3 regions of the Enterobacter chengduensis genome follow, and region 1 is predicted to be linked to each of the others. Evidence: predicted binding sites of a transcription regulator. Region 1 holds the regulator's gene; each other region holds the start of a gene.
The links. Region 1 encodes PhoB, which activates phosphate uptake and scavenging genes when phosphate is short. Its sites were predicted from a motif close to CTGTCATAAAACTGNCNNAT; they were not measured.
Positions count from the first base shown of each region.

Region 2: the regulator PhoB is predicted to act here: its motif matches at 5,742-5,761, upstream of pstS (phosphate ABC transporter substrate-binding protein PstS).
Region 3: the regulator PhoB is predicted to act here: its motif matches at 7,965-7,984, upstream of FY206_RS03500 (esterase-like activity of phytase family protein).

Region 1 is NZ_CP043318.1:1,208,515-1,219,026, reverse strand. Features, by position in the region: gene phoR (phosphate regulon sensor histidine kinase PhoR) at 263-1,558, opposite strand; gene phoB (phosphate response regulator transcription factor PhoB) at 1,580-2,269, opposite strand; gene sbcD (exonuclease subunit SbcD) at 2,457-3,662, shown strand; gene sbcC (exonuclease subunit SbcC) at 3,659-6,790, shown strand; gene mak (fructokinase) at 6,888-7,793, opposite strand; gene rdgC (recombination-associated protein RdgC) at 7,917-8,831, shown strand; gene ppnP (pyrimidine/purine nucleoside phosphorylase) at 8,879-9,166, opposite strand; gene FY206_RS06035 (AroM family protein) at 9,238-9,915, opposite strand; gene yaiA (protein YaiA) at 10,153-10,344, opposite strand; gene aroL (shikimate kinase AroL) at 10,389-10,512, opposite strand, start outside.
Region 2 is NZ_CP043318.1:5,090,535-5,101,046, forward strand. Features, by position in the region: gene glmS (glutamine--fructose-6-phosphate transaminase (isomerizing)) at 1-384, shown strand, start outside; gene FY206_RS24550 (fimbrial protein) at 716-1,237, shown strand; gene FY206_RS24555 (fimbria/pilus periplasmic chaperone) at 1,339-2,019, shown strand; gene FY206_RS24560 (fimbria/pilus outer membrane usher protein) at 2,058-4,538, shown strand; gene FY206_RS24565 (fimbrial protein) at 4,623-5,603, shown strand; gene pstS (phosphate ABC transporter substrate-binding protein PstS) at 5,849-6,889, shown strand; gene pstC (phosphate ABC transporter permease PstC) at 7,016-7,975, shown strand; gene pstA (phosphate ABC transporter permease PstA) at 7,975-8,865, shown strand; gene pstB (phosphate ABC transporter ATP-binding protein PstB) at 8,913-9,686, shown strand; gene phoU (phosphate signaling complex protein PhoU) at 9,701-10,426, shown strand.
Region 3 is NZ_CP043318.1:714,991-725,502, reverse strand. Features, by position in the region: gene hpaB (4-hydroxyphenylacetate 3-monooxygenase, oxygenase component) at 1-1,262, shown strand, start outside; gene FY206_RS03525 (4-hydroxyphenylacetate 3-monooxygenase reductase subunit) at 1,280-1,792, shown strand; gene FY206_RS03520 (helix-turn-helix transcriptional regulator) at 1,970-2,887, shown strand; gene FY206_RS03515 (carbon starvation CstA family protein) at 3,079-5,232, shown strand; gene FY206_RS03510 (YbdD/YjiX family protein) at 5,333-5,536, shown strand; gene yjiA (GTPase) at 5,547-6,500, shown strand; gene FY206_RS03500 (esterase-like activity of phytase family protein) at 6,561-7,919, opposite strand; gene FY206_RS03495 (YfaZ family outer membrane protein) at 8,334-8,879, shown strand; gene FY206_RS03490 (NAD-dependent succinate-semialdehyde dehydrogenase) at 9,011-10,381, opposite strand.

The sequences.
Region 1 (10,512 bases):
AAATACAGTCGGTCTGACAGTATCTGGGGCGCAATTTAAACGCTTATAACGTTTAAAGGCAAGGTGGGATCGCAAAACCAGAACAATATGCCAGCATGAAAATACGCACCAGAACAATACGCTATTTATAAGAAAAACCCATGGCTAATCATGCGAACAAAAAACGGTCAGCCGTATAAAATTCATTCGCGTTTCGCTTGACTGCAAAGCAAACGGGCCAGCGATGGCTGACCCGTGGAAAGGTAAAATGACACGCCTGCCGTCAGGCGATCTTTTTGGCAATTAAACGTTCCGGGATAACGAAGCTGAAGCGGGTTCCTTTCCCCAGCGTACTCTGAATATCGAGACGGCTTTCGTGGTGATTAACCGCGTGTTTCACAATCGCCAGCCCCAGGCCGCTTCCGCCCGTCTGCCGCGATCGCGCTTTATCCACGCGGTAGAAACGCTCGGTCAGGCGCGGAATATGCTCAGGGGCAATCCCCGGCCCGTTGTCTTCCACGCTAAACTCGGCTCCCGTTGAGGTATGGCGCCAGCGCACCACGATCTCCGTCCCCTCCGGGGTATGATTCACCGCGTTATACACCAGGTTAGAAATGGCGCTGCGCAGTTCATCTTCGCTGCCCAGCACCTTTAGCGTGCTGTCGACCTCAAAGGTCAGGTGATGCTTTTTGTGGCTTAACGTCTGCGCTTCACGCTCCACGACCCGCAGCATCATCGGCACATCTATCGTGTCATTCAGCGCAAGCGTAGGCGCCGCCTCAATCTTCGAGAGCGTCAGCAGCTGCTTGACCAGCCCTTCCATGCGGTGCGTTTGCTCGCGCATGGTGTGCAGCGCTTTTTCACGCGGCGCGCCTTCCAGCGTTTGCTCCTGCATCATCTCCAGGTAGCCCTGAAGCACGGTCAGCGGGGTACGCAGCTCGTGGCTGACGTTGGCGAAGAAGTTGCGACGCGCCCCTTCCAACTGGTGCATCTGGGTGACATCGCGCGCCACCATCAGCCACTGCTTATCGCTGTAGGGCATCACGCGGATTTCCAGATGACGACCGTTATTGAGCTTGAGGTTATGCGGGCGGCTAAAATCACGCTTTTTCAGATACAGCGTGAACTCGGGATAGCGCAGAAGGTTGAGGATGTTCTGACCATTGTCGTCCGGCCAGCGCAGGCCCAGCAGCTGCTGCGCCAGGCCGTTACACCAGAAGATCGTCCCCTCTTCGGTGGTCAGGATCACCGCATCCGGCAGCGACTCCGCGCCGCTGCGAAAGCGTTTAATCAGGCTTCCCAGCTCGCGGCGGCGCTTTTTATTACGCATCTGCATCTGGTGCAGACCGTACAGCAGCGGCTCCCAGCTGCCGCTTCCCGGCGGCGGCGTCATGCTTCGGTCAACCCATAGCCACCACGAGAGGCGCAGCAGGTTCCAGAAATGCCAAATCAGCAGCCCGGTGACCGACGCCAGCAGAAACCACGGCAGGTGCCCAAGAAAAGCCCCCAGAATGAAGGCCGGAATACAGCATAAGATCAGTTCAAAGACGAGCCTTTTCCATGACAGACGTTCCAGCACGCGTCACACTCCTGTCATTGTTCAGAAACGGGTCGAAAAACGATAACCCGTGCCGCGGACCGTCTGCACCATGCGATCGTGGCCGCTCAGTTCCAGCGCTTTTCGCAGGCGGCGGATGTGGACGTCAACCGTACGGTCTTCGACATACACGTTAGTTCCCCAGACGTTATTCAGCAACTGTTCGCGGCTGTACACGCGCTCCGGGTGGGTCATAAAGAAGTGCAGGAGCTTAAATTCGGTAGGCCCCATGTCGAGGGGATTTTCGCCGGTCATCACGCGGTGCGACGTGGGGTCAAGGCTCAGTCCCTGCATCTCAATCACCTCCTCCACCGCCATCGGCGAAATGCGGCGCATCACGGCTTTAATGCGGGCCACCAGCTCTTTTGGGGAGAACGGTTTGGTAATGTAATCGTCCGCGCCGGTCTCCAGACCGCGCACGCGATCCTCTTCTTCTCCGCGCGCCGTAAGCATCACAACCGGAATGTCGCGGGTCAGCGCTTCACGCTTGAGGTGTTTGATAAACTGCAGTCCGGAGCCGCCGGGCAACATCCAGTCCAGCAGAATCAGATCGGGCCAGGGTTCATTCAGCTGGTTCACAGCGCTGTCATAATCTTCCGCTTCAACCGGCTGGAAGCCGTTTTGCTCGAGCACGAAGCACACCATTTCACGAATTGGAGCTTCATCTTCTACGACCAGAATACGTCTCGCCATACTTTGCCCTGTCTTATCTTATTTACGTTACAAGTTTGTAATTCGGCGCCATTATGCGTCAGATTTATGACAGATTTATGAAAAACAGTACCACGTTAGCGGGCAAACTGTTGTTTTATTACAGCGGTTATTTTCCCTTCTCTGAACGTTTATAATCCTGCTTTCTCTTTTTTGCCACGGAACCGCTATGCGTATACTTCACACCTCGGACTGGCATCTGGGCCAAAATTTTTACAGCAAAAGCCGTGCGGCTGAACATGAAGCGTTCCTGAACTGGCTGCTGGAAACGGCACAGACGCACGAGGTGGACGCGATTATCGTGGCGGGTGACATCTTTGATACCGGCTCTCCCCCCAGCTATGCGCGGGAGCTGTATAACCGCTTCGTGGTGAATCTGCAGCAAACCGGCTGTCATCTGGTGATTGTCGCGGGCAACCACGATTCCGTCGCGACGCTCAACGAGTCCCGCGACATCCTGGCATTTCTCAATACTACCGTAGTGGCCAGCGCCGGGCACCCTCCGCAGATCCTGAAAAAGCGCGACGGCTCGCCGGGTGCGGTGCTGTGTCCCATCCCGTTTTTACGTCCGCGCGATATCGTGCAAAGCCAGGCCGGGCTGTCGGGCGCGGAAAAGCAGCAGCATTTATTACAGGCCATCACCGACTACTATCGCCAGCAGCACGCCGATGCCTGTGCCCTGCGGGGCGACCGGCCAATTCCGGTGATTGCAACCGGGCACCTCACCACCGTCGGGGCCAGTAAAAGTGACGCCGTGCGTGACATCTATATCGGCACGCTGGACGCCTTTCCGGCGCAAAACTTTCCGCCAGCGGACTACATTGCGCTGGGGCATATTCACCGCGCCCAGGTTATCGGCGGCAGCGAGCACATTCGCTACTGCGGATCCCCTATTTCGCTCAGCTTTGACGAGACGGGCAAAGCCAAATCCGTCCATCTGGTGAGCTTCAGCGAGGGCAAACTCGCCGCCGTCGAGACGCTGGAGGTGCCCGTTACCCAGCCGCTGGCGGTGCTGAAAGGCGATCTCGACGCCATTACCGCCCAGCTTGAGCAGTGGCGCGGGGCATCGCTTAACCCGCCCGTCTGGCTGGATATCGAAATCACCACCGACGACTACCTGCACGATATGCAGCGAAAAATCCAGGCCCTGACCGAAGACCTGCCGGTAGAGGTGTTACTGGTGCGCCGCAGCCGCGAGCAGCGCGAGAAAATTCTGTTAAGCGCCCAGCGGGAAACGCTCAGCGAACTGCGGGTGGAAGAGGTATTTGAACGCAGGCTCTCGCAGGAGGAAATTGACGACGCGAAGCGCGCAAGGCTTAGCGAACTGTTCAACCATACCCTGCATGCGCTCAATGATGAGGAAGAAAACGCGTGAAAATTCTGAGCCTGCGCCTGAAAAATCTTAACTCCCTCAAGGGCGAGTGGAAAATTGACTTCACCGCCGAGCCGTTTGCCAGCAACGGTCTGTTTGCCATCACCGGCGCGACGGGGGCAGGCAAAACCACCCTGCTCGACGCCATCTGCCTGGCGCTTTATCACGAAACGCCGCGGCTGCAGAAGGTCTCTCAGGCGCAAAACGACCTGATGACGCGCGACACCGCCGAGTGCCTGGCGGAGGTGGAGTTCGAGGTTAAAGGCACCGCCTATCGCGCCTTCTGGAGCCAGAACCGGGCGCGCAACCAGCCGGACGGGAACCTGCAGGCGCCGCGCGTGGAGCTGGCGCGCTGCGAAGACGGCAAAATTCTGGCCGATAAGGTGACGGACAAACTGGAGCAAACCGCCGCGCTCACCGGGCTGGACTATGGCCGCTTTACCCGCTCGATGCTGCTCTCCCAGGGGCAGTTTGCCGCCTTCCTCAACGCCAAACCGAGCGATCGTGCCGAGCTGCTGGAAGAGCTGACCGGCACCGAAATCTACGGCCAGATTTCCGCCATGGTGTTTGAAAAACACAAAGCGGCCCGCAGCGTGCTGGAAAAGTGCGAGGCGCAGGCGGCGGGCGTCGTGCTGCTCAGCGAAGAACAGCAGCAGCAGTTACAGCAAAGTTTGCAGGCACTTACTGACGAAGAGAAAACCCTGCTGGAACAGCAGCAAAGCCAACAGAAACATTTTCAGTGGCTTACGCGTCATGATGAGCTCGTGCTGGAGCAACAGCGCGTTACCGCGATGCAGCAGCAGGCGCAGCAGGCGCTGACGAACGCGGCGCCAGAGCTGGCAAAGCTCCAGCTTGCGCTGCCCACCGCCCAGCTTCGTCCACTCTGGGAACATCAGCAGGAGCAAACCGCGCGCCTGGCGCAAACACGGCAGCGAATTGTTGAAGTAAATACTCGCTTACAGGCCAAAACCGCACTGCGTTCGCGTATCCGCAATACCGCCCTGCGTGACCACGAGCAGCTTCAGGCCGAACTGACGGCGCTCGCGCAGTGGCTGGCGGAGCACGAACGCTATCGCCTGCTGGGCCAGGAGATTGCCGGCTGGCGCGCCCAGTTCTCGCAGCTGAACCGCGATAACGCGCAGCTGGCCTCGCTTGCTGCGCGGATGAATGAATTACGTCACAAGCTGGCAAAGATGCCGGAAAATACGCTGACCCTGACGGCGGATGAGGTCAGCGCGGCCATGGAGCAGCAGGCCGAAACACGCCCGCTGCGCCAGCGGCTAACGTCGCTGCATGCCCGCTATCAGCCGCTGCAAAAGCGCCTGCGCCAGAGCGGTGAAAGCGTGCAGAAAGCTCGGGCGGAGCAGAACACGCTTAATGAAACGCTGACGCTACGCCGCCAGCAGTACAAAGAGAAACACCAGCACTATCTGGACCTGAAGGCCCTGTGCGAACGTGAAGCGACGATTAAAGATCTGGAAAGCTATCGTTCCCGGCTTGAGGCAGGCAAACCCTGTCCGCTGTGCGGCTCCAGCGAGCATCCCGCCGTTGAGCAGTATCAGTCGCTTGAGCTGACGGATAACCAGCGTCGGCGAGATGCCCTGGAAAAAGAGGTGGCCGCGCTTAAAGAGGAAGGCCTGCTGGTGCTGGGACAGGTGAATGCCCTGACCCAGCAAATTCAGCGCGAGACAGACGACGCGCAGACGCTCTCTCAGGAAGAGCAAGCGCTCACTAAAGAGTGGATGGCGGCCTGCGCCTCTCTGAATATAGCGCTTAATATTCAGGAAGATATTGCGCCATGGATGAACGAACAGGAACGCTACGAACGTCAGCTTTATCAGCTTAGCCAGCGTCTCACCCTGCAAAACCAGCTGCACGAGCAGGAGGCGCAGGCGCGGCAGCACCAGCAGCAGCTGGCGGCCACGCGCCAGGCGCTGGAGCACACCCTGCTCGCGCTGTCGCTTAGCGTTCCCGAAGCGGGGAGCGAAGCCGCCTGGCTGCACGCCCGCGAAGCGGAATTCGCGCAGTGGCAGGAGAAGCAAACCCAGCACGGCGTGCTGCAGGAACGTATAGGCGCCCTGAAGCCGCTGCTCGACACGCTTCCGGCAACGAACGGCGAAGAAGCCGAACCGGCCATTCCTGACGGCTGGCGCGACGTCCACGACGAATGCGTGTCGCTGCAAAGCCAGCTCGCCGCGCAGCAGCAGCAGGAAAAGCTGGAGCAAGAGCGCCTGCATCAGTCACAGACGCAGTTCACCGCGGCGCTCGCGGCGAGCTGCTTTGCCGATCGGGACGCGTTCCTTGCCGCCCTGCTGGATGACGGCGCCATTCGCCACCTCGAACAGATGAAGCAGTCGCTCGAAAACCAGACCCAGCAGGCCGCGGCGCTGTGCGGCCAGGCTAACCAGCAGCTGCAGGCGCATCTGGCCCTGCGGCCGGAAGGCCTCGACGCCGATGCCCCTGCGCTGCAAAGCCGGCTGCAGCAGCTGGCGCAGCGGCTTCGCGAGAACACGACGCATCAGGGTGAGATCCGCCAGCAGCTTAAGCAGGACAGCGATAACCGTCAGCATCGGCTGGCGCTGATGCAGCAAATTGAAGAGGCCGCGCGCCAGGCCGACGACTGGGGTTATCTGAATGCGCTTATCGGCTCCAGCACCGGCGACAAGTTCCGTAAGTTCGCCCAGGGACTGACCCTGGACAATCTTGTCTGGCTTGCTAACCAGCAGCTTAACCGTCTGCACGGGCGTTATTTATTGCAGCGCAAGGCCAGCGACGCGCTGGAGCTGGAAGTGGTCGATACCTGGCAGGCGGATGCGGTGCGTGATACCCGGACCCTCTCCGGCGGCGAGAGCTTCCTCGTCAGCCTGGCGCTGGCGCTGGCCCTTTCTGACCTGGTGAGCCATAAAACGCGGATCGATTCCCTGTTCCTGGATGAAGGTTTCGGCACGCTCGACAGCGAAACGCTGGATACCGCGCTGGATGCGCTCGACGCGCTGAACGCCACCGGGAAAACCATCGGCGTGATCAGCCACGTAGAGGCGATGAAAGAGCGCATTCCGGTGCAGATCAAAGTGAAGAAGATTAACGGGCTGGGGTATAGCAGGCTGGATAGGGAATTTGCGGTGGAATAAATGGGGGTCGGAGCGGTCTGGTGCCCTCACCCTAGCCCTCTCCCACAGGGAGAGGGTACAAACACCAAAAACAGCAACTTGCGCTGCTGTTTTGCTTTTATTCCGGCCACAGCCACGCCGCGCCGCGCACGCCGCTGGAGTCACCGTGGACGGCTTTGCGGATCGGGGTTTCACACTCGCCGCCGAAGACCCACTGCTTCACCAGGTTCGGTACCGTGGCGTACAGCCGGTCGACGTTGCTCATGCCGCCGCCGAGCACAATGACGTCCGGATCGAGAATATTCACCACGTGCGCCAGGGATTTCGCCAGCCGCATTTCGTAGCGGCTCAGGGCCAGTTCGGCCACCGGATCCTGCTCTTCGACCAGACGCATAATCTCGTTCCCCTTGAGCGGCTGGCCGCTCAGACGGTGGTAGTCGGTCGCAAAACCGGTGCCGGAGATAAACGTCTCAATACAGCCTTGTTTACCGCAGTAGCACGGCACTTCAGCGCGGTATTTAAGCTCATCTTCATCCATCCACGGCAGCGGGTTGTGCCCCCACTCGCCGGCGGTACCGTTTCCGCCGATATGGGCGCGCCCGCCGAACGCCACGCCCGCGCCGCAGCCGGTACCGATGATGACGGCAAACACGGTCTGGGCACCGGCCGCCGCGCCGTCGATGGCCTCAGAGACCGCCAGGCAGTTGGCGTCGTTGGCCAGACGCACTTCCCGCTTCAGGCGCGCGCTTAAATCTTTATCAAACGGCTGACCGTTGAGCCAGGTGGAGTTGGCGTTTTTAACCACCCCGGTATACGGCGAGATCGACCCCGGGATCCCCATCCCGACGCTGCCGGTTTGCCCCGTGGCCTGCTCGGCCATCTCGACCAGCTGAACAATCGTCTCGATAGTCTGGTGATAATCATCGCGCGGCGTCGGCAGACGATGGCGGAACAGCTGCTCCCCCCGCTCGCTCAGCGCGATAACTTCTGTTTTGGTGCCGCCCAAATCAATCCCAATACGCACAAGACTCTCCTCATTATTTTGATTATCAACAGAGTAGAAGCACGCTTCCCGATTAGCAATGCAAGCGATGCGACAATTCGTTATCATGCCCGCTGATTTAACGACAAGGCCGTGGAAATTATCATGCTGTGGTTCAAAAATTTGATGGTTTACCGTCTCAGCCGCGACGTTTCGCTGCGTGCAGAAGAGATGGAAAAACAGTTAGCCGCTTATACCTTTTCCCCTTGCGGTAGCCAGGACATGGCAAAAACCGGTTGGGTACCGCCAATGGGTTCACAAAGCGATGCACTGACCCACGCCAGCAGCACGGGTCAAATCATCGTCTGCGCCCGTAAAGAAGAGAAAATCCTGCCGACGCCGGTGGTGAAGCAGGCGCTTGAGGCGAAAATTTTCAAGCTGGAAGCCGAACAGGGCCGCAAGCTGAAAAAGACCGAAAAAGATTCGCTGAAAGATGAAGTTCTGCATTCCCTGCTGCCGCGCGCCTTCAGCCGCTTCAGCCAGACGATGATGTGGATCGACACCGTTAACGGGCTGATCATGGTCGACTGCGCCAGCGCCAAAAAAGCAGAAGACACGCTGGCCCTGCTGCGCAAAAGCCTCGGATCTTTACCGGTCGTTCCGCTGGCGCTGGAAACGCCGATTGAGCTGACCCTGACCGAATGGGTTCGCAGCGGTGCAGCGGCACAGGGCTTCCAGATCCTGGATGAAGCCGAGCTGAAAGCGTTGCTGGAAGACGGCGGCGTGATCCGCGCGAAGAAGCAGGATCTGGTGAGCGACGAGATCGCCGTCCACATAGAAGCGGGCAAAGTGGTCACCAAGCTGGCGCTCGACTGGCAGCAGCGTATTCAGTTCGTGATGTGCGACGACGGCTCCGTAAAGCGTCTGAAGTTCTGCGACGAGCTGCGCGATCAGAACGAAGATATCGACAGGGAAGATTACGCCCAGCGTTTTGACGCGGACTTCATCCTGATGACCGGCGAGCTGGCCGCGCTGATTCAGAATCTGGTGGAAGGTCTCGGCGGCGAAGCGCAGAGATAACGGGCAAAACGCAGGCCGGGTAAGCGATAGCGCCACCCGGCTTTTTTTTATTTCAGGTAGCGGCACAGATAAGAGGTCGGTTCAGCCACCTGCAAATGAAATTCGCTGTGGCCAGGCACGTTGAAAGCTTGACCGGCAGCATACACTTTCCACTCCGTTTCGCCCGGCAGTAACACGTTCAGCGCGCCGCTGACGACCGTCATTTCTTCCGCTTCCGCGGTGCCAAAGGTGTATTCCCCTTCCGCCATAACGCCGACACTGGCGCGGCCAGTGCTGCTGCTGGTAAAACCAATGGATTTCACTTTACCGGAAAAGTATTCGTTACTTTGAAGCATGAACTGGCCCTTATATTTTTAGATAAAAATTCACTATAGGGGCCATGCTCATCGCCTGTCACGCAAAATCATTACGTGAGCAGTTCCGAGGCCAGACGCGCCATCAGAACGTTGGATAACAGCACGGGCACATCCAGCGCTTTTTGCAGCAAATCACGGTGATGCTGATGGAAACCCAGGCAGTCCAGGATCAGGACATCGGCGCCTCTCTCCAGCAGCTCCTTACCGGCAGCAATCAGCTTTGCCTCACTGTCCCAGAACGGATTGGCCAGCGCATACAAAGGGACTTTTTCCAGCACGTGCCATTTTGCCTCCTGGTTATCCATGAGCTCCTCAATAGGGACAATCACCCCCACCTGATGACCATCAACGATAGAGGCCACCAGCGGCGGAATGATCCGCATCGGCTCCAGCAAAATCGCATTACGTGCCGTGAGGCCCTTAATGGGTGCGGTGCTCATCAGCAAAATAACGTCATAGCCTTGATTATCGAGCACTTCTATCACGCCCTGCAGCGCGCGCTCGATCTTCTGGCGGGAAACGTGCGCCAGTTTACCGTCACTTAATAACGTCGCCAGGGGATCCTCCCCCGCCTCGACAGCGTAGTCTTCCATGACCTCTTCCCGACTCATCTTCCCCAGCAGGCTCAGATGCGTTATCTGTTGTTCAGATACATGCTCGGTTAAGAGCGGTAACACTTCGCTTACAGGGACCACACCAATGGTGAGGATCGCCAACGTTGCCTTCATCTTTTTCGCCTTCCATTACTCCAACATCGTGCACACAGGTACAGGCTCACTACGCTGCACAGTTCATTTTTTCAACAAAACAGCACCAAGCGTAGCAGGCGATCGCGACATCAAAATGTAAAGATCGCCTGCCGATACCGGGGTGACTTGTAATAACTAAATATTAACTCCTGCTTAACTTTTCCGGTGAGTAAAAAGTGTGATTCAGGCACGATCCTGGAGCGTTTAGGAAAACATTCAGGTTTTATCGGGATCTTCGTAGCGCCGCTTCGCATCCAGCGCTTCCTGTTCAGTCTCATGTTCGCTGATCAGCGAGTCCGGCTTAGGGTGGTCGGCACGCAGTTGGTACCAGGTCACGGTATGACCCGTCTGGCCTTTTTCAACGGTAACAATGCGCGCTTCACGCGGATAGGGAGGTCTGGTTGGCATAGCTCATCCTTTTTTTCTGTCTGAGCTATCAGTATAGACGCCGGTTAGCTGGCACAAGCCAAACGCAGGGCGGTAATAATCTGAATTACAACGTCTTCGGGAGAGGCGGACGCATCCACCACGTGGTGAGCCGCCTCGCGGTATAACGCATCGCGCTCGGCCAGCACT
Region 2 (10,512 bases), 1.2 Mb from region 1:
GGCGCGCTGAAGCTGAAAGAGATTTCCTACATTCACGCGGAAGCCTATGCCGCAGGCGAGCTGAAGCACGGCCCTCTGGCGCTGATTGATGCGGATATGCCGGTCATCGTTGTGGCGCCTAACAACGAACTGCTGGAAAAACTGAAATCTAATATCGAAGAAGTACGCGCCCGCGGCGGTGTCCTGTACGTCTTCGCCGACAAAGATGCCGGTTTTGTCAGTAACGACAACATGCACATCATCGAGATGCCGCATGTTGAAGAGGTGATTGCGCCGATCTTCTACACCGTTCCGCTGCAGCTTCTGGCCTATCACGTTGCGCTAATCAAAGGCACCGACGTTGACCAGCCGCGTAACCTGGCGAAATCGGTCACGGTTGAATAATTTTATATATTGAAGTGAAATAGCCCCATAAATCTATGATTGTGGGGCTATTTTTTGATCGGTAAATATAAATTTCCTCTGAAAATATAATTCGGAAATAATATAGATATATAAATCCGAGTAGAATCAATCCTGTTATTTTTAAATATAATATTATATTGAGGCCTCATTTTACCCTGAGTTATTCCATATTCAGCAGGCGAGAATAATAGAATAATATTTCTTCTTGTTATTTTTTATTTTAAAGCGTTTAATGCTCTTCGCTTGTATGCCCTGAAGTATTTATCAGGGAAATAGTATTTTGCAATATATAATTCAGGATGGTGTTGTAATGAAAGGAAATACGTTAAAGAGCATGATTGTGCTCTCCTCTTTATTTTTTGGTGCGCAGGCATACGCGGCCAATGGTAATGGTACTATCCATTTCACGGGCGAAATTATCGATAGTACCTGTGAGGTGTCTACCGGTACTAAAAACCAAACCGTTGATTTAGGCAAAGTCAATAAATCTACGTTTACCGGCGTGGGGTCAATGGCGTCGGTTCAGGCATTCCAGATCGATCTGCTGAACTGCCCGGATACTTACAAAAAAGCCAGCGCCCGTTTTGACGGAACCGAAGACGGCGACGGGTACCTGAAGCTGTCCTCAGGCGGGGCGAGTGGCGTTGCGATTGCAATTTATAACCGCGCCGATAACAGCCAGCTTAAGCTCTACAATCAGTCAACACCTGCCAGTATTTCATCTGGCAAGGCGTCATTGCCCTTTATGGCTCGCTATATCGCCACGTCTGCAACCGTAACGGCGGGCACTGCCAATGCGGATTCGGAATTTACGATTACATACAGTAATTAATTCCTTCAGTCTTTTTCTGTAAAAAAACAATCAGGCCTGGCGAGGCAGGGTTTGTTGCGCCCTTTCATCGGGAATTATCCAGGCCTGTTACAGGATATAATATGCGCAGGCGTTTTATAATTTTATTTGTTGCTCTTCTTTTCTCATTCGGTACCGGGACGTCAAGTGCCGGAATAGTTATTGGTGGCACCCGCGTAATCTTCCCTGGAAATAAAGCAGACACGACTATTTCTGTCTTAAATAAAGATACGGCACTGCCTTACCTTCTTCAGTCGTGGGTTGAGCCTTTTAACACTGCGGATAAGCACCAGCCGCCGTTTACGGTTATCCCTCCCATCTCCCGCCTGGAGCCCGGCCAGGAGCGCGTACTGCGTATCATTAAGACTCAGGGCGAATTACCGTCTGACAGGGAGTCCGTGTTTTGGCTGAACATTAAAAATATTCCGCCGTCGACAACCGAAGAGAGCAGCAAGCTGGAAATTGCCATCAAAACGCGCATTAAACTCTTCTGGCGTCCAGCGGGTGTCAAGGAAACGCCTGAAACAGCCGCGCTGAAAGTAAAATGGCAACGCCAGGGCAGCATGCTGGTGGTCACCAACCCAACGGCCATCCACGTCAATGTGATCGACGTGGCTATTGATGGCAAACCGCTCGACCTGGCGATGATTATGCCGTTTGAGACACGTCGGCTGGCGCTGCCTGCCGGCATGAGCAAAACGCTCACCTGGCACAGTATTAATGATTACGGCGCGATTAGCGACGCCATTCAGCAACCTCTTTAACCGCGGCGGGGTTGCTTGCGTTGAAACGTTCTCACTATTTGGTTTTATCCCTGCTGTGGCTGGGAGGAAGCTATCCGCTTCTCGCCAGCGCCGCACAGCCGCTATTTAACGCGCGTCTGCTGGAGCTAGATCGGCCCATTGAGGTCGACATTAGCCAGTTCAATCGTCCGGATAATCTGCCTGAAGGGGAATATCAGGTTGATATCTATGTTAACGATCGGTTCATTGAGCGCAGGGCGGTGCGTTTTTTCCGCCGCGATCCTGAGAGTGCGTTGGCACCTTGTTTTGTGGATGTCAAAAACACGCTGGCGACGTTTGGGCTGAAAGTGAACGCGATTAAACAGCTGGATACGGTGAACGCTGAAGGTTGTGAACCGGTCCCGGTGCTGCCTGGCGCGAAATGGTCGCTGGACAGCGAAAAGCTCGCGCTGAAGGCGTCTATCCCTCAGGTCTATCTGGACGCCACGGCGCGTGACGCCATATCGCCTTCACGCTGGGATCCGGGGATTGACGCTTTGATGCTGAACTACGATTTCTCCACGACCCAGACGCTGAAGTCAGACTATGACAGTGACGATCTCTACTACCTGAATTTACGCAGCGGCGTGAACATTGGGGGATGGCGGCTGCGTAACTATAGCGCCTTAAATGCGGTCAACAGCCGCGGTAACGTTCGTTCGCTGAGTACGTACTTACAGCATGATATTGCCAGCCTGCGCAGTCAGGCCATGGCGGGCGATACGTGGACCGCGAGCGATCTCTTCGACAGTTCACAGGTACGCGGCGTGCGTCTGTATACCGACAGCGACATGCTCCCCGATAGCCAGAACGGTTTTGCACCGGTGGTGCGCGGCGTGGCGAAAACGAACGCCGTAATCACCATCCGTCAGAACGGCTACATGATTTATCAGTCGGCGGTGCCGCAGGGGCCGTTTGCGTTGACCGATCTCAATACCACCTCAAGCGGCGGAGATCTGGACGTCACCATTAAAGAGGAAGACGGCAGCGAACAGCACTTTGTTCAACCTTACGCTTCGCTGGCGATTTTGCGTCGTGAGGGGCAGACGGATGTGGACATCAGTATCGGTCAGCGTCGTGATAACGATCGGTTTATGCCAGAGGTGATGCAGGCGCAGGTATTGCACGGGATGGCATGGGGTATGACGCTTTATGGTGGCACGCAGCTGGCAGACGATTACAGCGCGTTTGCCGCCGGTATTGGTAAAGATCTCGGCAACATTGGCGCTATTTCGATGGATATTACCCATGCCCGGTCGCACTTTACGGACGATGACGAGCAGGGGCAATCCTGGCGTTTTCTGTACTCAAAAACGTTCGACGTCAGCAATACCAGCCTGCGTATTGTAGGCTATCGCTATTCAACGGAAGGGTTTTACACCCTGGGCGAATGGGCATCGCGCACGGGCGATAGCGATAACTTCTGGCAGACGGGCAACCGCCGCAGCCGGGTAGAAGGCACCTGGACCCAACCGTTTTCCGAGGGATACGGTAATGTCTATCTTACGCTGAGCCGGGAGCAATTCTGGCGTACGGACGATGTGCAGCGCCTGGTTCAGATAGGCTACAGCAACAGCTGGAAGCAAATTGTGTGGAACCTGTCGTGGAACTATACCGATACGGTGTCTGACAGCATGGGAGAGTGGCAGCAAGAAGACGAAAGCGAGCATATCGTTATGCTGTCGCTGTCTCTGCCGCTTTCGGACTGGTTACCCAACAGCTACGCCAACTACAACTACGCACATAGTAACCATGGCACACCTTCACACCAGATTGGGCTGAACGGCAATCTGCTCGACGATAACAATCTGAGCTGGAACATACAGCAGTCCGTGTATGAAAACCGCGGCACCTCGGCGGGAAATGCGGGTCTGGTCTGGGATGCGTCCTACGGATCGCTCAAGACAAATTATGCCTGGAGCTACGAAAGCCAAAACCTGAACTACGGCATCAGCGGCGGCATATTGATCCACGACGAAGGTATCACCTTCTCGCAGGAGATGGGCGAAACGGTGGCGCTGATCAAAGCGCCAGGCGCGGCAGGGTTATCGGTAGATAACGCCAGCGGCGTCGCCACCGACTGGCGCGGCTTTACCGTGAAGACGCAGCTTTCACCCTACGATGAGAACCGTATTGCGCTTCAGAATAAGGATTTTGTTTCAGGCAACGTTGAGCTGGAACGCAGCGTGCAAAACCTGGTGCCTACGCGTGGCGCGGTGGTGAAAGCCGAGTTTGTTACTCACATCGGCTATCGGGTGCTGTTTAGCGTTTCACTTGCGAACGGCAAGCCTGCGCCGTTTGGCGCGGTGGGTACCGCTGCGCTTGATGTGGGAAGCGCAACGGGGATTGTCGGTGACAAAGGTGAACTCTATCTCGCCGGGATGCCTGAATCGGGGCAATTTTCACTCACGCTCAGCAGCGGCAAGCTCTGTCTGGCTGATTATCACATCCATCAGAAACCTGATTCCGGACTGGTGCAACTGCCCGTCATTTGTCGATAAAGGATAAGAATGAAACCGCACTTCTGGCTTTTTACGCTCTTTTTTTGCTGCTTTTTTTTACAGGCGGCGCCTACCGGTTACTGCGTGCCGGACAACGGCAAATACCATAACTATTTCACTGTCGCGGAACAATTAACGACGCTTGATAACCTTGTTGGTATGCAGCATATGATCGATATGAATAACTCAACGACCTCGTTTAAAGGAACGTGTTACTGCCTGACGGGGAAAAATGAAAGTTACGATCATGCTTACATCACCAGCGTGGTTAATCCAGCCCTGCAGCCCAGCGCGAGCAGAAACAATATCTCCTATTATTATCTCAATAAGTATCTTGATATCGGTTTGCAAATCTACATCCTTGGCGTTGGCTACACCACCGTTCCCTTCGATCACCTGCCAAATGACATTGGGGGAACATACCGGTGTCATAATGGCGTCAGTTCGCAAACCACGTTTTACAGCGGCGGATCGGGCTTTATTTATCTGTATGTCAAAAAACAGTTTACCGGCACGATCGCCATACCGTCGATGGTCATGGCCAATATCTATGCCACTATCGATCCCCGTACCGTCTCGAATGAAATCATTTCGGATGTGATTGTGCAGGGATCGGTCACGGTCCCGCAAACCTGCGAAATAGATGAAGGCCAGGCGATAATGATTGATTTCAAGTCTATTCTGGCATCTGAATTCTCAGCAAACCGGGGTCAGGCGCTGTCTTCCCGCAAGATTACCCGGCAGGTCAATATCAAATGTTCAAATATGATGTTTACCGACACGCTGGGGGCAACCTTCCAGGCCTCTGCCGCGACAGCCGACGGTACGATGGTGGCTACCGATAATCCTGACGTGGGTATTAAGATTTACGATAAACATAACAGGGAAATTAATGTGAACGGCGGCGAACTTGAGGCGGAAACGACGAAAATGCCCGTGACTCTTGAAGGCGAGACGCTGGGAACACTCACGTTTTCAAGCGCTCCGGCTAGCGCAACCGGATCCAGACCCGCGCCCGGTCCGTTCAACGCCACGGCTACCCTGACGATTGAAATCGGCCATTAATCCCACAACGGCTGTTTGTGACAGCCGTTGTCATATTTCCCGGACAAAACGGCCATAATGCAAAAATAAATGACAAAAAAATGAATGCTCGATGAATTAAGCGCTATATTTTTCAGGTGGTTACACCTCTCTCTGTGTTTGTCATAAAACTGTCATAATTCGTACATTTATCTGTCACCTGTTTGTCCTATTTTGCTCATCGTAGCCACTAAACAATGATTTACGAAAATCTTGCAGGAGACATTATGAAAGTTATGCGTACCACTGTCGCAACTGTTGTCGCCGCGACCTTATCTCTGAGCGCGTTCTCTGTATTTGCAGAAGCAAGCCTGACTGGCGCTGGTGCAACCTTCCCTGCGCCGGTGTATGCCAAATGGGCGGATACCTACCAGAAAGAAACCGGTAATAAGGTTAACTATCAGGGTATCGGCTCCTCCGGTGGCGTGAAACAAATTACCGCGAACACGGTTGATTTCGGCGCATCTGACGCCCCGCTGTCTGATGACAAACTGGCTCAGGAAGGCCTGTTCCAGTTCCCTACCGTGATCGGTGGCGTGGTTCTGGCCATCAACCTGCCGGGCGTGAAGTCGGGCGAGCTGGTGCTGGACGGCAAAACCCTGGGCGATATCTACCTGGGTAAAATCAAAAAATGGGATGACGAAGCGATCGCTAAACTCAACCCAGGCCTGAAGCTGCCTTCTCAGAACATCGCCGTGGTTCGCCGCGCGGATGGTTCCGGTACCTCTTTCGTGTTCACCAGCTATCTGGCAAAAGTGAACGAAGAGTGGAAATCTAAAGTCGGCTCCGGCTCTACCGTTAACTGGCCTACCGGTCTGGGCGGTAAAGGTAACGACGGTATCGCCGCGTTCGTTCAACGTCTGCCGGGCTCCATCGGCTACGTAGAGTATGCCTACGCGAAGCAGAACAACCTGTCCTACACCAAACTGGTTTCTGCCGACGGCAAACCGGTTAGCCCGACCGAAGAGAACTTTGCTAACGCCGCCAAAGGCGCTGACTGGAGCAAATCCTTCGCGCAGGATCTGACTAACCAGAAGGGCGAAGGTGCATGGCCAATCACCTCCACCACCTTCATTCTGGTGCATAAAGAGCAGAAGAAACCTGAGCAGGGCGCTGAAGTGCTGAAGTTCTTCGACTGGGCATACAAAAACGGCGGCAAACAGGCTAACGACCTGGACTACGCCAGCCTGCCAGACAGCGTGGTTGAGCAGATTCGTGCTGCATGGAAAACCAACGTGAAAGACAGCAGCGGTAAAGCGCTGTACTAACAGGATATATTTAACGAAGATGGCGGGTGGCGCTGCGCTTACCCGCCCTACGGTTTATTCTGTAGGCCCGGTAAGCGCAGCGCCACCGGGCATATTCGTAAGACGTCTCATAAAGAAGAGTAATTTATGGCTGCAACCAAGCCTGCATTTAACCCTCCGGGTAAAAAAGGTGACATGATTTTCAGCGCGCTGGTCAAACTGGCTGCGCTGATTGTGCTATTGCTGCTGGGCGGCATCATCGTGTCTCTGATTTTCTCCTCATGGCCGAGCATCCAGAAATTCGGTTTCTCCTTCCTGTGGACCAAAGAGTGGGACGCGCCGAACGACGTTTACGGTGCGCTGGTGCCTATTTACGGTACGCTGGTGACCTCGTTCATCGCCCTGCTGATTGCGGTTCCGGTGAGCTTTGGTATTGCCCTGTTCCTGACGGAGCTGGCGCCAGGCTGGCTGCGACGCCCGCTGGGTATCGCCATTGAGCTGCTGGCGGCCATTCCGAGTATCGTCTACGGCATGTGGGGCCTGTTTATCTTTGCACCGCTGTTCGCCACGTACTTCCAGGAGCCGGTGGGAAATGTGCTTTCTGCCATTCCGTTTGTGGGCGCCCTGTTCTCTGGCCCGGCTTTTGGTATTGGCATACTGGCGGCTGGGGTGATCCTTGCCATCATGATTATTCCGTACATTGCGGCGGTTATGCGCGATGTCTTCGAACAAACGCCGGTGATGATGAAAGAGTCGGCCTACGGCATCGGCTGCACCACCTGGGAAGTGATCTGGCGCATTGTCCTTCCGTTCACCAAAAATGGGGTGATAGGGGGCGTGATGCTGGGCCTGGGGCGTGCGCTGGGTGAAACCATGGCGGTGACCTTTATCATCGGTAACACCTACCAGCTCGACAGCGCGTCGCTCTACATGCCGGGTAACAGCATTACCTCGGCGCTGGCAAATGAATTTGCGGAAGCGGAATCAGGGCTGCACGTCGCGGCGCTGATGGAGCTGGGCCTGATTCTGTTCGTTATCACCTTCATTGTTCTGGCGATTTCCAAACTGATGATTATGCGCCTCGCTAAAAATGAGGGAGCACGCTAATGGCCACTCTCGAAATGCAAGCTACCGCTGAACTGGCGGAATCCCGCCGCAAAATGCAGGCCAGACGCCGCATGAAAAACCGTATTGCGTTGACGCTCTCTATGGCGACGATGGCGTTCGGTCTCTTCTGGCTGGTCTGGATCCTCTTCTCGACGGTCGTTCGCGGGATTGACGGGATGTCCCTGTCACTGTTCACCGAAATGACGCCGCCGCCCAACACGGCGGGCGGTGGCCTGGCGAATGCCCTGGCGGGCAGCGGCTTGCTGATCCTCTGGGCGACGGTCTTCGGCACGCCGCTGGGCATCATGGCGGGTATCTACCTGGCGGAATACGGCCGTAAATCCGTCCTGGCGGAAGTCATTCGCTTCATTAACGACATACTGCTGTCTGCACCTTCTATCGTCGTGGGTCTGTTTGTATACACCGTGGTGGTGGCGCAAATGGAACACTTCTCCGGCTGGGCGGGCGTGATTGCGCTGGCGCTGCTGCAGGTGCCGATTGTGATTCGTACCACCGAGAATATGTTGAAACTGGTGCCGGACAGCCTGCGTGAAGCGGCTTATGCGCTGGGTACGCCGAAATGGAAGATGATCTCCGCGATTACGCTGAAGGCGTCCGTTTCCGGGATCATGACCGGTATCCTGCTGGCCGTTGCGCGTATTGCCGGTGAAACGGCGCCGCTGCTGTTTACTTCCCTCTCCAACCAGTTCTGGAGTACGGACATGATGCAGCCGATCGCCAACCTGCCGGTGACGATCTTTAAATTTGCGATGAGCCCCTTCGCGGAATGGCAGCAGCTGGCCTGGGCCGGCGTGCTGATCATTACCCTTTGCGTACTGTTGCTGAACATTCTGGCGCGCGTCATTTTCGCGAAGAAGAAACACGGTTAATTTTTTACGGCGCGGCAGCTCGCGGCGCCGAATGAGGAAACGAGTCAATGAGTATGGTTGATACTGCCCCGGGTAAGATTCAGGTTCGTGATTTGAACTTCTACTACGGCAAATTCCATGCCCTGAAGAACATCAACCTGGATATCGCGAAGAACCAGGTCACGGCATTTATCGGTCCGTCCGGCTGTGGGAAATCCACGCTGCTGCGTACCTTTAACAAAATGTATTCGCTCTATCCGGAGCAGCGCGCTGAAGGTGAAATTATCCTCGACGGCGAAAACATTCTGACCCAGGCGCAGGATATCGCCCTGCTGCGCGCTAAAGTGGGGATGGTGTTCCAGAAACCCACGCCGTTCCCGATGTCCATTTATGACAACATCGCCTTTGGCGTTCGCCTGTTTGAAAAGCTCTCCCGTGCCGATATGGACGAGCGCGTGCAGTGGGCGTTGACCAAGGCCGCATTATGGAACGAAACCAAAGATAAACTTCACCAGAGCGGGTACTCTCTGTCCGGTGGTCAGCAGCAGCGTCTGTGCATTGCGCGCGGTATTGCTATTCGCCCGGAAGTGTTGCTGCTGGATGAGCCGTGTTCAGCGCTGGACCCGATCTCAACCGGTCGTATTGAAGAGCTGATCACCGAACTGAAGCAGGATTACACCGTGGTTATCGTGACCCACAACATGCAGCAGGCTGCGCGTTGCTCCGATCACACGGCGTTTATGTACCTGGGCGAGTTGATTGAGTTCAGTAACACGGACGATCTGTTCACCAAGCCCGCTAAAAAGCAAACAGAAGACTATATCACCGGTCGTTACGGTTGATTCAGGAGCGCGCGATGGACAATCTCAATCTTAATAAACACATTTCAGGCCAGTTCAACGCAGAGCTGGAAAGTATTCGCACGCAGGTGATGACCATGGGCGGCATGGTTGAGCAGCAGCTTTCCGATGCGATTACGGCAATGCACAACCAGGACAGCGAGCTGGCGAAGCGCGTCATTGAAGGCGACAAAAACGTCAACATGATGGAAGTCGCGATCGACGAAGCCTGCGTGCGCATTATCGCGAAACGTCAGCCGACGGCGAGCGACCTGCGTCTGGTGATGGCGATCATCAAAACCATCGCCGAGCTGGAGCGTATTGGTGACGTTGCCGATAAAATCTGCCGCACCGCGCTGGAGAAATTCTCTCAGCAGCACCAGCCGCTGCTGGTGAGCCTGGAGTCGCTGGGCCGCCACACCGTGCAAATGCTGCACGACGTGCTGGATGCTTTTGCGCGTATGGATCTGGATGAAGCGGTACGTATCTACCGTGAAGACAAGAAGGTCGACCAGGAGTATGAAGGCATCGTGCGTCAGCTGATGACCTACATGATGGAAGACTCCCGCACCATTCCAAGCGTGCTGACTGCCCTGTTCTGCGCGCGCTCCATCGAGCGTATCGGCGACCGCTGCCAGAACATTTGCGAATACATTTTCTACTTCGTGAAGGGTCAGGACTTCCGTCACGTCGGCGGCGACGAGCTGGACAAGCTGCTGGCGGGTAAAGATCCGAAAGAGTGATTTTTGTGGCGGGTGGCGCTAGCGCTTACCCGCCCTACGCACGATCTGTAGGCCGGATAAGCGCTAGCGCCATCCGGCTTTGTTTT
Region 3 (10,512 bases), 490 kb from region 1:
CCGAGTGGTCGCGCCTGAGCTACGGCTGGATGGGCCGCACGCCGGACTACAAGGCCGCGTTCGGCTGCGCGCTCGGCGCCAACCCGGCGTTCTACGGCCAGTTCGAGCAGAACGCCCGGAACTGGTACACCCGCATCCAGGAAACCGGCCTGTACTTCAACCACGCCATCGTGAACCCGCCTATCGACCGCCACAAGCCAGCGGATGAGGTAAAAGACGTCTACATCAAGCTGGAGAAAGAGACCGACGCCGGGATTATCGTCAGCGGCGCGAAAGTGGTGGCCACCAACTCGGCGCTGACCCACTACAACATGATCGGCTTCGGCTCCGCGCAGGTGATGGGCGAAAACCCGGACTTCGCCCTGATGTTCGTCGCGCCGATGGATGCCGAGGGCGTCAAGCTCATCTCCCGCGCCTCCTACGAGATGGTGGCGGGCGCGACCGGATCCCCGTACGACTATCCGCTCTCCAGCCGCTTCGACGAGAACGACGCGATCCTGGTGATGGACAACGTGCTGATCCCGTGGGAAAACGTGCTGATCTACCGCGATTTCGACCGCTGCCGTCGCTGGACGATGGAGGGCGGTTTCGCCCGCATGTACCCGCTGCAGGCCTGCGTGCGTCTGGCGGTGAAGCTCGACTTCATTACCGCCCTGCTGAAGAAATCCCTGGAGTGCACCGGTACCCTGGAGTTCCGCGGCGTGCAGGCGGATCTCGGCGAAGTGGTGGCCTGGCGCAACATGTTCTGGGCGCTGAGCGACTCCATGTGCTCCGAAGCCACGCCGTGGGTCAACGGGGCGTATCTGCCGGATCACGCCGCGCTGCAAACCTACCGCGTGATGGCGCCGATGGCCTACGCGAAGATCAAGAACATCATCGAACGTAACGTCACCTCCGGGCTGATCTACCTGCCTTCCAGCGCCCGGGACCTGAACAACCCGCAGATCGACCAGTATCTGGCGAAATACGTGCGCGGCTCCAACGGCATTGATCACGTCGAACGCATCAAGATTTTGAAGCTGATGTGGGACGCCATCGGCAGCGAGTTTGGCGGTCGCCACGAGCTGTATGAGATCAACTATTCCGGCAGCCAGGACGAAATTCGCCTGCAGTGCCTGCGCCAGGCGCAGAGCTCCGGCAACATGGACAAGATGATGGCGATGGTCGACCGCTGCATGTCCGAATACGACCAACACGGCTGGACGGTGCCGCACCTGCACAACAACAGCGATATCAACATGCTGGATAAGCTGCTGAAATAGCGCAGCGGGAGGTTGCAATGCAATTAGATGAACAACGCCTGCGTTTTCGCGACGCGATGAGTAGCCTGTCGGCTGCGGTCAATGTGGTCACTACCGAGGGGGAGGCGGGCCGCTGCGGCATCACCGCCACCGCCGTCTGCTCGGTCACGGACACCCCGCCGTCGGTGATGGTGTGCATCAACGCCAGCAGCGCCATGAACCCGGTCTTTCAGGGCAACGGCAGGCTGTGCGTTAACGTGCTGAACCACGAACAGGAGATCGTGGCGCGCCACTTCGCCGGGATGACCGGTATGGCGATGGACGAGCGCTTTGCCCTCTCCTGCTGGCAGAAAGGCCCGCTGGCGCAGCCGGTGCTCAAGGGCGCGCTCGCCAGCCTTGAAGGCGAGATTAGCCAGGTGCAAACCATCGGCACGCATCTGGTTTATCTTGTTGAAGTTAAAAACATCATCCTGAGCGACGCGGGACACGGCCTGATCTACTTTAAGCGCCGCTTCCACCCGGTCATGCTGGAGGCGGAAGCCGCCGTCTGATCCCCACCCGCGCTGGCCTTTTATCCGGCCAGCGCGGCTTTCTGCAAAAAATCCTAAGGTTTCCGCTAAATCACGCCGTTATATAACCATAAGAGAAATTTTCTGTGACTGAATACTGACGCCACCCGTCAGCGCATCCGCATCATTCAGCGCAAACCTAATATACAGGATGACCTTATGGCTAAAACGACGCGGAGCCGCTCGGCTGAACGTCTGGTCGATATTCTGGTTGAGCTACATTTAAACGGTGTGGTAAACCGCAGTGCGCTAATGGAGAAATTTAATATTACCGAGCGCACCGTTTACCGGGATTTAAATGCCCTCTCCCCCATTGTTGAACATACCGGTAACGGGCTATATCGGCTCATCCATTCGGCACAATCGCCCGGCGGACAAGGCCTGCATCACACCCTTGCTAACTTCCTGAATGCTGATAGCTTTTTCCCTGAAAGAAATACGGAATTCTGGCAAAAGCTTGAAGCGCGCGTAGACGAAAACCATATTCTTATTCTTGCGAATGAAGCCGAACACACGGTACAGCGTGATATTCGCCGTCATTTAACAAAGATTGAGAAATCGATTAAAAACCATAATGTTTGTCAGATTGTTTATAAGGGTAAAACCCGTCTGATTAATCCCTATAAACTCATTAACAAAAAAAATATATGGTATTTACAAGCCACCGAAAATAGCCGCCTGAAATCCTTCTCTCTGAGCCAGCTTAGCTGGTTTGATATTCAAAAAACGACCTTCACCCCGGAAGAAAATGTCCTTGAACTGCTGGAAAAAAGCCTCGATCCCTGGGTATCTGAAGATACTTTCGCAGTGAAAATATTTATCAAGGATAATATTTCACATTACTTCCTGCGCCGCGATCTGCTGCCGGAACAGGAGCTGCTGGAGGAGCAACAGGACGGCGTCACGCTGCGCTGCCGGGCGGCCCACGAGAACCAGATCCTGCCGCTGCTGTTCTACTGGCTGCCCCATATTCAGATTCTGGAACCGAGCTGGCTGAAGGAGAAACTCATCAGGACGCTGGAAGGCTATCTGGCCGTGGAGCGTAGCCCGGCTAATCAAGTGATCTCAATCACATAATTTCGCCCACCGGCGGCGAGCCGTAACCGCTCGTCGCCACCTTTGACCGTTCACCTGGCACTTTCAACCTCTCATTCATTTACCGTCCTTTACACGCGCGCGGATCTGGCACGATCGCTCCAGCATTAATCAATACCTCCTCACAACGAACCCTGACCCTTTTTTCTTTACATAAAAAACCAGGTCTTACTATGGATACTAAAAAACTACTGAAGCACGTGCCCTGGGCCTTACTCGGGATCCTCGGCGCTTTCTGTCTGGCGGTTGTCGCATTACGCCGGGGCGAACACGTAAGCGCCCTGTGGATCGTGGTCGCGTCCGTTTCCGTCTATCTTGTGGCTTATCGCTACTACAGCCTGTACATCGCGCAGAAGGTCATGAAGCTTGACCCGACGCGCGCCACCCCGGCGGTCATTAACAATGACGGCCTGAACTACGTGCCGACCAACCGCTACGTGCTGTTTGGCCACCACTTTGCCGCTATCGCCGGTGCGGGCCCGCTGGTTGGCCCGGTACTGGCCGCGCAGATGGGCTACCTGCCGGGTACCCTGTGGCTGCTCGCTGGCGTGGTGCTGGCGGGTGCGGTGCAGGACTTTATGGTGCTGTTTATCTCGTCTCGCCGTAACGGCGCCTCTCTGGGTGAGATGGTCAAAGAGGAGATGGGCCGCGTGCCGGGGACCATCGCGCTGTTCGGCTGCTTCCTGATTATGATCATCATCCTCGCGGTGCTGGCCCTGATCGTGGTGAAAGCGCTGGCCGAAAGCCCGTGGGGGGTCTTCACCGTCTGCTCAACCGTGCCGATTGCGCTGTTCATGGGGATCTACATGCGATTCCTGCGCCCGGGACGCGTGGGTGAAGTGTCGGTGATTGGTATCGTGCTGCTGGTAGCCTCCATCTACTTCGGCGGCGTGATTGCGCACGACCCGTACTGGGGCCCGGCGCTGACCTTCAAGGACACCACCATCACCTTCGCGCTGATTGGCTATGCGTTTATCTCCGCGCTGCTGCCGGTCTGGCTGATTCTGGCCCCGCGCGACTACCTGGCGACCTTCCTTAAAATCGGCGTGATCGTCGGTCTGGCGATCGGCATCCTGGTGATCAACCCGGATCTGAAAATGCCTGCGGTAACGCAGTACATCGACGGTACCGGCCCGCTGTGGAAAGGTGCCCTGTTCCCGTTCCTGTTCATCACCATCGCCTGCGGTGCGGTCTCCGGCTTCCACGCCCTGATTGCGTCCGGTACCACGCCTAAGCTGCTGGCGAACGAGAAAGACGCGCGTCTGATCGGCTACGGCGCGATGCTGATGGAGTCCTTCGTGGCGATCATGGCGCTGGTTGCCGCGTCCATCATCGAACCGGGTCTTTACTTCGCGATGAACACCCCTCCGGCGGGCCTCGGCATTACCATGCCAAACCTGCACGAGATGGGCGGCGACAACGCGGCGATGATTATGGCCCAGCTGAAGGACGCGAGCGCGCACGCGGCGGCGACCGTTAGCTCCTGGGGCTTCGTGATTTCGCCTGAGCAGATCATGCAGACCGCGAAGGATATCGGTGAACCGTCCGTGCTGAACCGCGCCGGTGGTGCGCCTACGCTGGCCGTCGGTATCGCACACGTGTTCCACAAGGTGCTGCCGTGGGCGGACATGGGCTTCTGGTACCACTTCGGTATTCTGTTCGAAGCGCTGTTCATCCTGACCGCGCTGGACGCCGGTACCCGTGCGGGCCGCTTCATGCTGCAGGATCTGCTGGGTAACTTCGTGCCGTTCCTGAAGAAAACCGACTCGCTGGTGGCGGGCATTCTGGGTACCGCTGGCTGCGTCGGCCTGTGGGGTTACCTGCTGTATCAGGGCGTGGTCGACCCGCTGGGCGGCGTGAAGAGCCTGTGGCCGCTGTTCGGTATCTCTAACCAGATGCTGGCCGCCGTAGCCCTGGTGCTGGGCACCGTGGTCCTCGTGAAGATGAAGCGCACCAAATACATCTGGGTCACCGTGGTCCCTGCGCTGTGGCTGCTGCTCTGCACCACCTGGGCGCTTGGCCTGAAGCTGTTCAGCGCCAACCCGCAGCTGGAAGGCTTCTTCTTCATGGCGAATCAGTACAAAGAGAAGATTGCCGCAGGCGGCGCGGATCTCACCGCGCAGCAGATTGCCAACATGAACCATATCGTGGTGAACAACTACACCAACGCGGGTCTGAGCATTCTGTTCCTGGTGGTGGTGTACAGCATCATCTTCTACGGCATCAAGACCTGGCTGAAGGTGCGTAACGCCGACGGTCGTACGGATAAAGAAACCCCGTACGTGCCGGTGCCGGAAGGCGGCGTGAAAACTTCTTCACACCATTAATCCGCAATCCTCCCCCTCTCCCTTTGGGAGAGGGTTGGGGTGAGGGGAACACAAGCCCAGCGGACTCACATCGCCGGGCTTTTCCTGTCTGGAACCCACAATGTTTGGTAACTTAGGCGAAGCAAAAAAATACCTCGGTCAGGCGGCGAAAATGCTGATTGGCATTCCGGACTATGACAACTACGTTGAGCATATGAAGACCAACCATCCGGATAAGCCGTACATGACCTACACCGAATTCTTCCGCGAGCGTCAGGAAGCGCGCTACGGCGGAAGTGGAGAAGGCGGCGTCCGCTGCTGCTAAAGGAGAGACCATGACCCCGATTGCCGTTACCCTGCTGACCGGTTTTCTCGGCGCCGGAAAAACCACCCTGCTGCGCCACATCCTGAATGAACAGCACGGCTTCAAAATCGCCGTCATCGAAAACGAATTTGGCGAAGTCTCCGTAGACGACCAGCTGATTGGCGATCGCGCCACGCAGATCAAAACCCTGACCAACGGCTGCATCTGCTGCACCCGTTCTAACGAGCTGGAAGACGCCCTGCTGGACCTGCTCGACAGCCGCGACCGCGGTGAAATCGACTTCGACCGCCTGGTGATCGAGTGTACCGGCATGGCCGACCCCGGCCCGATTATTCAGACCTTTTTCTCGCACGAGATCCTCTGCCAGCGCTACCTGCTGGACGGCGTCATCGCCCTGGTCGACGCGGTCCACGCCGACGAGCAGATGAACCAGTTCACCATCGCCCAGTCTCAGGTGGGCTACGCCGACCGCATCCTGCTGACCAAAACCGACGTGGCGGGCGAAAGCGTTAAGCTGCGCGAGCGGCTGACGCGCATCAACTCCCGCGCCCCGGTTTACACGGTGACGCACGGCGATATTGACCTGTCTCAGCTGTTCAACACCAACGGCTTTATGCTGGAAGAGAACGTCACCGCGAAACCGCGCTTCCACTTTATGGCAGACAAGCAAAACGACGTGACGTCGATTGTGGTGGAGCTGGACTACCCGGTGGATATCAGCGAGGTTTCACGCGTGATGGAGAACCTGCTGCTGTCGTTTGCCGACAGGCTGCTGCGCTACAAGGGGATGCTGTGGATCGACGGCGAACCAAACCGCCTGCTGTTCCAGGGCGTGCAGCGCCTGTACAGCGCCGACTGGGACAGACCGTGGGGCGATGAAGCGCCGCACAGCGTGATGGTGTTTATTGGCATCCAGCTGCCGGAAGAAGAGATTCGCGCGGCGTTTGCGGATCTGAAAAAATAACCGCCCTGCTTCCCCTCTCCCCCGTGGGGAGAGGGTTAGGGTGAGGAGCGAGCGGTAAACTTATTTCAACGCCTCCGGCAGCGTCACAATCCACAGTTCGCTGTCGGATTCCGGCTTCTTCAGCGGCTTCACGCTGAGCGTGGTTGCAACCGGCTTATCATCCAGCGTCAGCGTGCCCTCCGCGTTCACCCGATAATCCTTGAGCTTCTTGCCCTCGACCGGGTGTTGCATCGCCACCTTCACGCCAAAGTCGTTATCGTTCGCTACCGCAAGCCGTTTGCTGTCGATCAGCGCCAGCCCTTCGGCCTTCTCCTGCTGCCAGCCCAGCGCGCGCAAATCCACGACCTGCGTTTTTGCCGCAAGCGTTATGCCGCGCTGCGCCAGGGTTTTCTCATCATCAAACTCCGGGTACTCGCCCGGCTTGTCGAAGGCGCTCAGGTCGCTCGCCTTGCTGAGATCCACCTTGTAGATGATATTGCGCATCCCGTCGTTTTTATCGCTGCCCTGCTCAATCAGCAGGATGTGCTGATCATCAAGCGCGACAATGTCGCCGATTTTGGCGTCGCTGTTTTTGTCGTAGGCCGCGCTGTCGATCGGGTAACCGTACATCGCGGTCTTGCCGGTCGCCGGGTCGAAGCTCACCAGACGCGTAAACAGCGCCTGCTTTTTGCTTTTACCGTCGATGTCCAGCGTGCTCTGCACGGCGGCGATAATGCGTCCGTCCGGCATACGGGTCAGGCCCTCAAAGCCCCGGTTCGGCTGGCGCCATTTGATAATATTTGGCAGACCGCCCGCGATGGATTTCTCGCCTTCCGCCGCCTGCGGGCCGTGGATCGCCAGGATCTTCCCTTTGCTGTCGACGTTAATCAGGAACGGGCCATACTCGTCGCACAGCCAGTAGCCGCCCTTGCCGTCCGGCGTGATGCCTTCCGTATCCAGCCCGCGGTTGTCACCCTTGAGGATCTTGAGGGTATCGCTGAACGCCACTTCGTTGGTGGAGCCAATCACGCCGCTTTGCAGCGGCAGGCCGTTAATCTCGCCTTTATCGTCATGCAGCGGGCGGGCATCCACAGCCTCCGCTTTGCCGTTCTGCACGCGGATGGTCATCAGCAGCGGCGCGAAATCCGGCGTGACGAATATTTTGGCTTCGTTTTTACCCATTTTTGGCGCATCGGCGTTTGGACCGCGATCGGTCACGGTCGCAAAGGTCAGAGCATCGCCCTGCTTGCCCGTAAAGAGCAGGCCAGAACCAATGCCCACGGGAAGACCGTCAGGAAACGCATCGGCAAACGCGCCGCTGTACTTCACGTGTGAGCCTTCAGGGAAGCTGACGAGATAGCGCTCAGCGGTGGGCTGCGCCGCCAGGCCAGAGAAAGAGAGCGCACAGCCGATAAGCACAGGAATAATTTTTCTTTTCATATTGTTAGCGTCCAGTGAGTGAAGCCAACAACGTAAAGAATAAACGTGTCAGAAAAATGACATGGAGAGGACAGCGGATCGGCGCAACGAGACGTATATTCTTCCCCAGAAATGTAAACCTGTGTCTTTATCTGTGACAACTGAAACACTTTTGGAAACTATTAGAAATTCTATTAATGCGTTTCAAAGCAATTTCCCCCGGTTCGTTCAGCCTGTGTTTAGTCAAAATGCTGAACCTTCCCTAAACGCGACCTCATTACGTATTGACTCTCTGCCTTCCAAACATTTACCCAACATTTAAAAATCAGAAAACCAACAAAATCAGCATAAAAACGCGACATGACTCACATTTGCAGTCATAAACATCCCTTGTTAAGGTGCCCTCAGATTACTTTTGACGACGAGGAAATACTCATGAAAAAGCTGAACATTCTCATCCTGTCTGCTCTGACCGCCGTCTCCGGCTCCGCACTCGCCATGGGTGGCAGCATTGAGCAGGGTAAAAACTTTACCAACCTTAATGTGGAAATGGGTAAATCGACCTCCGGTCTGTACACCGAAGGCAGCTGGCTTAAAAATACCGATGACGGCACCACAACCGGTGGCGTGGGTGCAGGCTACAACTTCGAAGTTGGCCCGGTAATGTTGAACGCGGGCGCTAAGGCCCTCTACGTTGGCCCGAAAAAAGGGGATAACGGCGTGGCATTCCCAATCGGCGGGGGCGTGAGCGTTGCCCTGACCGACAGCATCAAGGTATTCGGTGAAGGTTACGTTGCGCCAGACGGGCTGAACAACAGCGTCAAAAACTACGTTGAAGCGAACGGTGGCGTCAGCTGGACCCCAATCAAACCTGTGACCCTGAAAGTGGGTTACCGCCACGTGAGCGTGGATGGCAAAGACGGTCGTCCAAACCACACGCTGATTGACGGCGCATACGTGGGCGGCGGCGTGTCCTTCTAAGGCGGTATTGCGCGTTTCGCCCGGCGGCGCTACGCTTGCACGGGCCTACAATAAATTGTGCAATGTATTAATACTGCTGCACATTGTAGGCCGGGTAAGCGCAGCGCCACCCGGCAAGAAAGGCGATGACGTTATTTACGCACCACCACCAGCTTCTGGTTCACAAACTCTTTGATCCCCAGATCCGACAGCTCGCGTCCGTAACCGGAGCGCTTCACGCCGCCGAACGGCAGCTCTGGCGCGGTATCGGTGAGCCAGTTGATATACACCATCCCGGTCTCAATCCGCGACGCCATTTTCTTCGCGCGCTCGATATCCTTGCTGAATACCGCCCCGCCCAGACCGTAGTGCGAGTCGTTCGCCAGGGCGACCGCTTCATCATCGCTTTTCACCACGTAAATCTGCGCCACCGGGCCGAAGAACTCTTCGAAGTACGCCGGATTGTCGCGGGAGATATTCGTCAGGATAGTCGGCTCGAAGAAGCTGCCGTCGCGCTGCACCGGCTTGCCGCCATAGTGCAGCGTGGCGCCGTTTTTCACCGCCTCGTTAACCTGTTTGGTCAGCGTTTCCAGCGCGTCCTTAGACGACAGCGGCCCCAGCGTGGTGCTTTCGTCCAGCGGATCGCCAATCTTCACCTGCTTAAACGCCTCGGTGAATTTGCTCAGGAAGGCATCCGCAATCTTTTCATGCAGGATAAAGCGCTTCGCCGCGGTACACACCTGCCCGGCGTTGTTGAGCCGCGCATTCACGCCAATCTTCACAGCTTTGTCCAGGTCCGCATCGTCCAGCACCACGAAGACGTCGTTACCGCCCAGCTCCAGCGTGGATTTCTTAATGTGCTTCGCCGCCTGCGCGGCCACGACGCTGCCGGCCTTTTCGGAACCGGTCAGCGCGGCACCCTGCACGCGATCGTCGGCGATGATGTTTGCCACCTGTTCGGACGAGATGAACAGGTTAGTCCACGCCCCTTCCGGCGCGCCCGCCTCGCGCACCAGGTGCGCAAAGGCCTCGGCGCAGTGCGGCACGATGCTCGCGTGTTTAGCCAGAACGGGGTTACCCGCCGCCAGGTTTGGCGCCAGAACGCGCATCAGCTGGTAGTACGGGAAGTTCCACGGCTCAACGGCCATCAGCACGCCGATGGGGTGATGCTCCACCCACGCTTCCCCGAGTTCAGAGTCGTACTTCACCGGGGCAAGGAACTGCTTCGCGTTGTCGGCGTAGTAGCGGGCAATCTGTGCGCATAGCTTCACCTCGCCGCGGCTCTGTTCGATGAGCTTACCCATCTCCTGGCTGGCGATTTTCGCCAGTTCCTCCACGCGCTCGTCGATAAGGTCAGCAAGCTTGTGCAGTACCGGCAGGCGCTGGTTGATGTCGCCCTTTGCCCAGTCTGAATGATAAAGGGCATCGGCCGCCTTCAGCGCCGCTTCAATATCCGCGTCGGTATGTGAGGGGTATTCTTTGATGAGCTGGTTAGTGGCAGGATTTACTGTCTGATAAGCCATATCGAATCTCCATGTTTTACCGCTTAGGGTATTAAGAGTAGTCAACATGACTGGCTTCGGGCGTAAAGTTGGGCATATCCGGAAGGTTCTTAATAACGCGCTGCTGGCGAAAGGTTCACGCGGCGCAAAAA